3 regions of the Holdemania filiformis genome follow, and region 3 is predicted to be linked to each of the others. Evidence: predicted binding sites of a transcription regulator. Region 3 holds the regulator's gene; each other region holds the start of a gene.

Region 1 (2,269 bases), on a different contig from region 3:
GTGTGATGAACGCCCGGAGCCACTTTGATCGCGTAGTAAGGACCTTCATCCAGCTTGTTCGCAAAGCTGGTCCGGCCGAATTCTTCATCCTTGCCGGCTTCGACGCAAGCATTCCACTTGTCCATCGTTTCTACTAAAGCCGCTCCGTCGACACCCATCGCCGCCGCCAAAGCTTCAACATCAGCGCCTTCCACCGTCAGACCCTGCTTGATGTAGCCGGCAATAACGCTGGAAGCTTCGACCATCTTGTTATCAACGATCAGCCATGCAAATCCGCCCGGCTGCGCCACTTCCGCTGCCGATACCGCATCACGCGTACCGACTTCGTCAAAGAACCGCTTGCCTTCGCTGTTGACCAGAATCGCACCATCGCCGCGCAGACCTTCTGTGATCAACGCGCTGGTTTCCTGAGAAACTGTCGGATGGATCTGGATCTGTTCCATATCTACCGTATCCGCGCCGATGGCCGTCGCCATCGCGATGCCGTCGCCCGTCATGCCTGGAGCGTTCGTGCAGACAAAGCCTTCATAACTTGGCTTATATTTCAGAACCATTTCCGTATTCGCCGCAAAGCCGCCGGTCGCTAAGATCACTGCTTTGCCGGTATACGTCGTATCGCCAGCCTTGACGCCGGTAACCTTGCCGTCAGTAACGACTAATTCAGTTGCCGCCGTTTCCATAACAAACTGAACGTCTTTGTCTTCCGCTGCTTTTGTCAGCTTCGGAACCAGGTAAGAACCGACTGCGACTGTCTTGCCTTCATCGTTGACCGGCTTGTGAATCCGCTTAACGCTCGCGCCGCCGAAGCTGCCAACCTGCGACAGATTCGCGTCGATTGTCTTTAACCATTCGATGCCGTTCTTCGCTTCGTTCGCCAAAACTTCAACTAAAGCGTGATCGTTCAGGTTCTTGCCGCCGACCAGCGTATCCAGCATGAACAGTTCTTCCGTATCAAAGTAACCTGTCGGATTGGCTTTGAATTCTTCATACTGCTTTTCCACGGTCGCTGTCAGCTCCGCTAAATCCGGATAGTTTTCCTTCGCGCTCGCCAGCATCTTTTCGACACCCGCTTCTTCCGCAAAGTCATTCTTATCCTGTTCCGGTGTATTCGCCGCGTTCATGCCGCCGGTAGAACGCGTGGTGTTGCCGCCGGTCATCGCTGCCTTTTCAATCACTATAACTGACTTGCCTGCGTTTACAGCTTCGATCGCCGCTGTCATGCCCGCTCCGCCGGCGCCTACGACGATAACGTCAGCTTCTGTCGCTGCCGCTTCCGGAGTCGGTGTTGCCTCGTTGCCATCGTTCTTCGGCGTGCTGGAGCAGCCCGCCAGAAGCATCAAGCTGGCAAGAGTAAGAGCAACTAATTTCTTCATTTCAATCTCTCCTTTGCAAATGCTTTTGCGTTTTTAGTATATCAATTTAAGACAGATAATCAAGAAAAATTTCACAAATTATACACAATTTACTAAAACCCGCTATTCCTTTGCTTTTATTCATAACGAAAAGAAATTAATAACTGATTATTGAGTTATTAATCTTGATTTTTATGGCCAAGCTTTAACGAATGATTTTGATCAATGCCTGACAATGAAGCTCACTTACCGGCTGCCAGCCCAACCGACGATAAAAGCGCAGCGTTTTCTCAACATCATCGCTCAACAGGATTTTCTGGCGAACCTGCGGATACCGATCCGCCATCGTTTTCAGCAGCAGCGTACCCCAGCCTTGATTCTGTACGGAGGGATCGACAATCAAATCCTGGATATAGAGGATCGTTTCTCCATCGCCAACCGCACGGACAAAGCCTAACAGCCGATCCTCGTCATCGCACAGTTCCAGCACGCAGAGCGAGTGATCGAAAGCCGGTTTTATCCGATCCGGCTGGCTCAAATAAGCTGTCCAGCCGACCACCTCGTACAAACGCAGGATTTCCTGTTCCCGCCCCGCCCGCAGCGTTTGAATTATCATGACGTTTCCTCCGTTTCTTTTATCCGATCACCGCTGAGAAACAGCCTCTCTGCCCGGCCGCAAAGCAATGAACGTCTTCCATTTTAGTCTATGCTCAAAGCTTCCTTTTCATCGAAAAGCAAAAGAACCGCTCCCGCAGTTCTTAACATTATTGCTTCATTCGCGCATTTTCCAACGCAACTTTCAATTCATCATAATCTGAAAATTCCAGCGTCCAGTTCAGCCAGCGAAAAACTTCACGCCAGGTTTCCAAACGATACAAGCCCAGCGGACATTCTATTAGAACGGCAAGCAGCGGTTC
Region 2 (2,269 bases), on a different contig from region 3:
CAACCTGAACCTGATATGTTTCGTCGTCAATCTTTGTAACCATGGTCTGTGTTGCATCAAACAGAGAACCATAAGTGATACCGATGATATCGCTGGAAACCAGTTCTTCTTCAGTATATCCGAAAGAAGGGTTAGAAGCTGCTTTCATCGCTGCGTTGATGCCTTCCTTGGTTACGTCTTTGCCCTTAACTACTGCAACAAGCAGCGTTGTGGAGCCTGTCGGAACCGGTACACGCTGAGCGGAGCCGATCAGCTTGCCGTTCAGTTCCGGGATAACCAGACCGATTGCTTTAGCAGCGCCGGTGCTGTTTGGAACGATGTTGATCGCAGCCGCGCGAGCACGACGCAGATCGCCTTTACGCTGAGGGCCGTCCAGAGTCATCTGGTCGCCTGTGTAAGCATGAACCGTCGTCATGATACCGCTGACGATCGGAGCGTATTTGTTCAATGTGTTCGCCATTGGAGCTAAGCAGTTCGTGGTGCAGGAAGCTGCGGAAATTACTGTATCTTCCTTTGTCAGAACGCCTTCGTTAACGCCGAAGACAACCGTTGGCAGATCGTTTCCAGCAGGTGCGGAAATAACGACTTTCTTAGCGCCAGCTTCGATATGAGCGGAAGCCTTTGCCTTCGATGTATAGAAGCCTGTGCATTCCAGAACGACGTCAACGCCCAGTTCTCCCCAAGGCAGTTCTTTCGCATCAGCCTTCGCATAGATTTCGATTTCGTGTCCGTCGACAACGATCGAAGATTCCTTCGCTTCAACTGTATGTCCTGTGAAAGGGCCCTGAGCTGAATCATATTTCAACAGATGAGCTAACATTCTCGGGCTTGTCAGATCGTTGATGGCTACAACTTCATAACCGTCGGCAACAAACATCTGGCGGAAAGCAAGACGTCCGATGCGTCCAAAACCATTAATCGCAACTTTTACTGTCATTTTATAGACCTCCTTATGACACGACTTAATTATAGTGTTTAAGGCATAAAATGTCAATTGTGAATGACTTCACTTGACTGTTTTACATATTTTTTTCATCTGGGTATTGATCGGCTGAATTCTGGCATACTGTAAAAGGAAAGGAGTCTTCTCCATGACCTTAATTCCTACGATTATCGAGCAGTCCGCCCGCAGCGACCGGGCTTACGATCTGATCTCCTGTTTGTTAAAGGAACGGATCATTTTATTGACCTCGCAAATTGACGATACGGTGTCCGGCAATCTGTGCGCGCAGCTGTTATATCTGGCGTCGCGTTCTTCCCAGGACATCCAGCTGTATATCAATTCTCCCGGCGGCAGCGTCAGCGCCGGGCTGGCCATTTACGATACGATGCAGCTGATCCGCTGTGACGTATCGACGATCTGCATGGGAATGGCCGCCAGCATGGCCGCCGTCCTGTTAGCCGGGGGTACCCGCGGCAAGCGCTATGCGCTGCCTAACAGCGAAATCATGATTCACCAGCCCTTAGGCGGAGTTCAGGGGCAGGCGGCCGACGTCAAAATCGCCGCCGAGCATATCCTGCAGATCCGCCAGCGCTTAAACACACTGTTGGCGAACGACACCGGCCGCAGCCTGCGGGAAATTTCCGAAGACAGCGACCGCGACCGGTATTTCAGCGCTGAGGAAGCTAAAAATTATGGTTTGATCGACGACTTGGTGCATAAGCAGAAATAAACAATCCGTTCAAATCGGACTGATCGCCTTGTTGATTTTGTTCCGTCAAAAAAGCCGGTTTCTTCCCGTTCCCCTCTGGGACGGTTTTTTCGATTTCCCTCCTTCCTTTTCTATCGCTTCTTCCCAATCCCGCACACGGTTTATCCATTACGATAAGATAAGCTGCCCCGTGCCGGACTCCAGCGCCTTCCGCCGCCTAGTCAGACAATCCTCCGCTTTCTGATCAACAGCCGCCGAAAATAGACGGGCCGCTTACCCCACGCTGGTTTTTACCCTGGGGTTATGCTATCCTTATATTATTAAGTTATAGTAAAGCATGGGGTTACATCGAAAATGGGGCAGATAGATCATGGAAAAAAACACAGTCAAATTACGCGCTGCTTTTGAACAATTAGCGCAAGCTGTCTTTATCCGCCGGGATTTGACGGCGTTGAAGGAAGCGTTAAGCGAAGCGCTGATCTGCAGCGGGCTTTACCCGGATATGATGGCCGGACGCGACGATCTGCTTTTATCGTTAAGCCGGTATTATAAGCAGACGCTTCCGCCGAAGCAGATCCGCTGGATCAGTCTGGAAGTGCTGCGCGAACAACCGCATT
Region 3 (2,269 bases):
GCTGGTGGTGTCCGGCGGTCATACCGAGCTGGTTTGGATGAAAGATGAGTGGTCGTTTGAGATTCTCGGCACAACGCAGGACGATGCGATCGGCGAGGCGTATGACAAGGTTTCCCGAGTGATGGGAACCGGGTATCCGGGTGGTCCGGTCATTGATAAAATGGCAAAACAGGGACATCCGCATTACACCTTGCCGAAGCCGAAGACCGAGAAGCCGCTTGATTTTTCCTTCAGCGGTTTGAAATCGGCGGTCCTGCAGCTGATCGACCGGGAAAATAAAAAGGGCGAGGAACTGAACAAGGAAGATCTTTCCTACGCTTTCCAGGAAGCGGCGCTTGACACGCTGCTGAAAAAGACGATGCAGGCAGTTAAAGAATTTAAACCGAAGCAGGTCGTATTGGCAGGCGGCGTCGCGGCGAATTCCCGCCTGCGTGAGAAAATCTCGGAGATGATTCAGGAAACGCCGGAGGTTCATCTGACGATTCCGCCGTTATGGTGCTGTACGGACAATGCCGCGATGATCGGCGCCGCCGGCTGGACAGCGTATACGCACGGTTTAAACGGCTCATTGGACATCGCCGCGAACCCGTCGATGGAAATTGAAACAAGTTCAATTCATTAAATCATTCACAATTTAAAACAAGTGTGCTAGAATAATGCAGAAGGGGTTGATAGTATGCCAACAAAGTCAGTCCCTAAGGCTACACTGCAGCGTTATCCAATCTATCTGAAAGCTTTACGCAAACTCAAAAATTCCGGCGTAACCCGGATCATGTCCAAGGAGCTTTCGGAATATGTGGCCATTGAGTCCACGACGATCCGCCGGGATTTCTCATTCCTGGGATCGCTGGGGAAGCAAGGTTATGGCTATGACGTTGACCGCCTGATTGAAATATTCAACGAACAGTTGGGCATGGGATTCGACGAGAAGATTATTCTTGTCGGAGCAGGCAACCTTGGGAAAGCTTTAATGAATTACAATCGCTGGAACCATGTTGTCGGCGAGATTGTATGTGCCTTTGACATCCGTCCGGAGTCTGTCGGGAAAACGCCGATTCCGGTTTACCACGTTGATGAAATGAAGGATAAGATTCCGGAAGGCTGCCGGATTGCGATCCTGTGCGTTTCATCGAATGTTCAGGACGCGGCCGATCGTCTGATCGAATGCGGCATTACCGGGATTGTTGATTTCTCGCACGAGCATTTCCAGGTTCCTAAGGGAGTTCTGGTCAAGCCGATCGACGTCGTTTCAACGATCCAGGAATTGGTTTTTGAAACCAACAACATGAAAAAGTAGAAGGCAGCGAAAAGAGAACGATCCCATTACTGAAGCACAGCGAGCCGGGCAGGGTGAAAGCCGGAGTTCAGTCAGGGAATGCGGAACACTCTGGGAGCCGGATCGGAGAACTGAAAGTAGACGATCCCGTCGGCGGCGTTAACGCACCCTGAGGCCTGGTGATTTTGCGATCATTCGGGCGAATGAGGATGGCACCACGTTGTTCAACGTTCCTTAATCAGGAACGTTTTTTTATTTATAAATAGACAAAAGGAGAAAAGTATGCTTACATTCATGACCGTCAGAGAACTCTACGAAATGGCTTGTTCCGGCAGCACCATGGAAACCGATCAGATCGAGTATGCCCAGCTGCAGGGATGGGTCAGAACCAACCGCAACAACGGTTCGATCGGGTTTATCGAGCTGAACGATGGAACGTATTTCCGCAACGCTCAGCTTGTTTACTCTTCCGATCTGGCCAATTTTCAGGATGTATCCAAATATCTGACAGGCACGGCGCTGACTGTTACGGGGAAAGTCGTACTGACCCCGCAGGCGAAGCAGCCATTTGAGCTGCAGGTCACAGAAGTGATTTTGGAAGGCGCCTGCGACAACACCTACCCGTTGCAGAAAAAACGGCATTCGTTTGAGTATCTGCGCGAGATCGGACATCTGCGTCCGCGCAGCAACACGTTCAACGCGGTTTTCCGCGTCCGCTCCGTCCTGGCGATGGCGATTCACGAGTTTTTCCAGGATCAGGGCTTTGTCTACGTTAACGCCCCGATCATTACCGGCAACGACGCAGAAGGCGCAGGCGAGGTCTTTACCGTCACTACCCGCGATGACGGCAACTATGAAGAGGACTTCTTCGGCAAGAAGGCAAACCTCACGGTTTCTGGTCAGCTGCAGGCGGAAGCGTTTGCGATGGCTTTCCGCGACGTTTACACCTTTGGTCCCACCTTCCGTGCGGAAAACTCCAACACAACAACCCAT

The links. Region 3 encodes Rex, which represses fermentation and respiration genes when NADH is low (regulators of the CRP and FNR family bind a similar motif). Its sites were predicted from a motif close to GTGAANNNNTTCAC; they were not measured.
Region 1: DWY25_RS12785 (flavocytochrome c) is a predicted target of Rex. The motif match lies at 1,435-1,448, and genes of this name have one in related genera.
Region 2: gap (type I glyceraldehyde-3-phosphate dehydrogenase) is a predicted target of Rex. The motif match lies at 997-1,010, and genes of this name have one in related genera.

The regions. Positions count from the first base shown of each region.
Region 1 covers NZ_QRUP01000017.1:20,004-22,272, reverse strand. The annotation lists gene DWY25_RS12785 (flavocytochrome c) at 1-1,373, opposite strand, end outside; gene DWY25_RS12780 (GNAT family N-acetyltransferase) at 1,558-1,968, opposite strand; gene DWY25_RS12775 (hypothetical protein) at 2,117-2,269, opposite strand, start outside.
Region 2 covers NZ_QRUP01000016.1:42,994-45,262, forward strand. The annotation lists gene gap (type I glyceraldehyde-3-phosphate dehydrogenase) at 1-937, opposite strand, end outside; gene DWY25_RS12500 (ATP-dependent Clp protease proteolytic subunit) at 1,092-1,673, shown strand; gene DWY25_RS12505 (diguanylate cyclase domain-containing protein) at 2,023-2,269, shown strand, end outside.
Region 3 covers NZ_QRUP01000001.1:407,704-409,972, reverse strand. The annotation lists gene tsaD (tRNA (adenosine(37)-N6)-threonylcarbamoyltransferase complex transferase subunit TsaD) at 1-622, shown strand, start outside; gene DWY25_RS02055 (redox-sensing transcriptional repressor Rex) at 677-1,297, shown strand; gene asnS (asparagine--tRNA ligase) at 1,559-2,269, shown strand, end outside.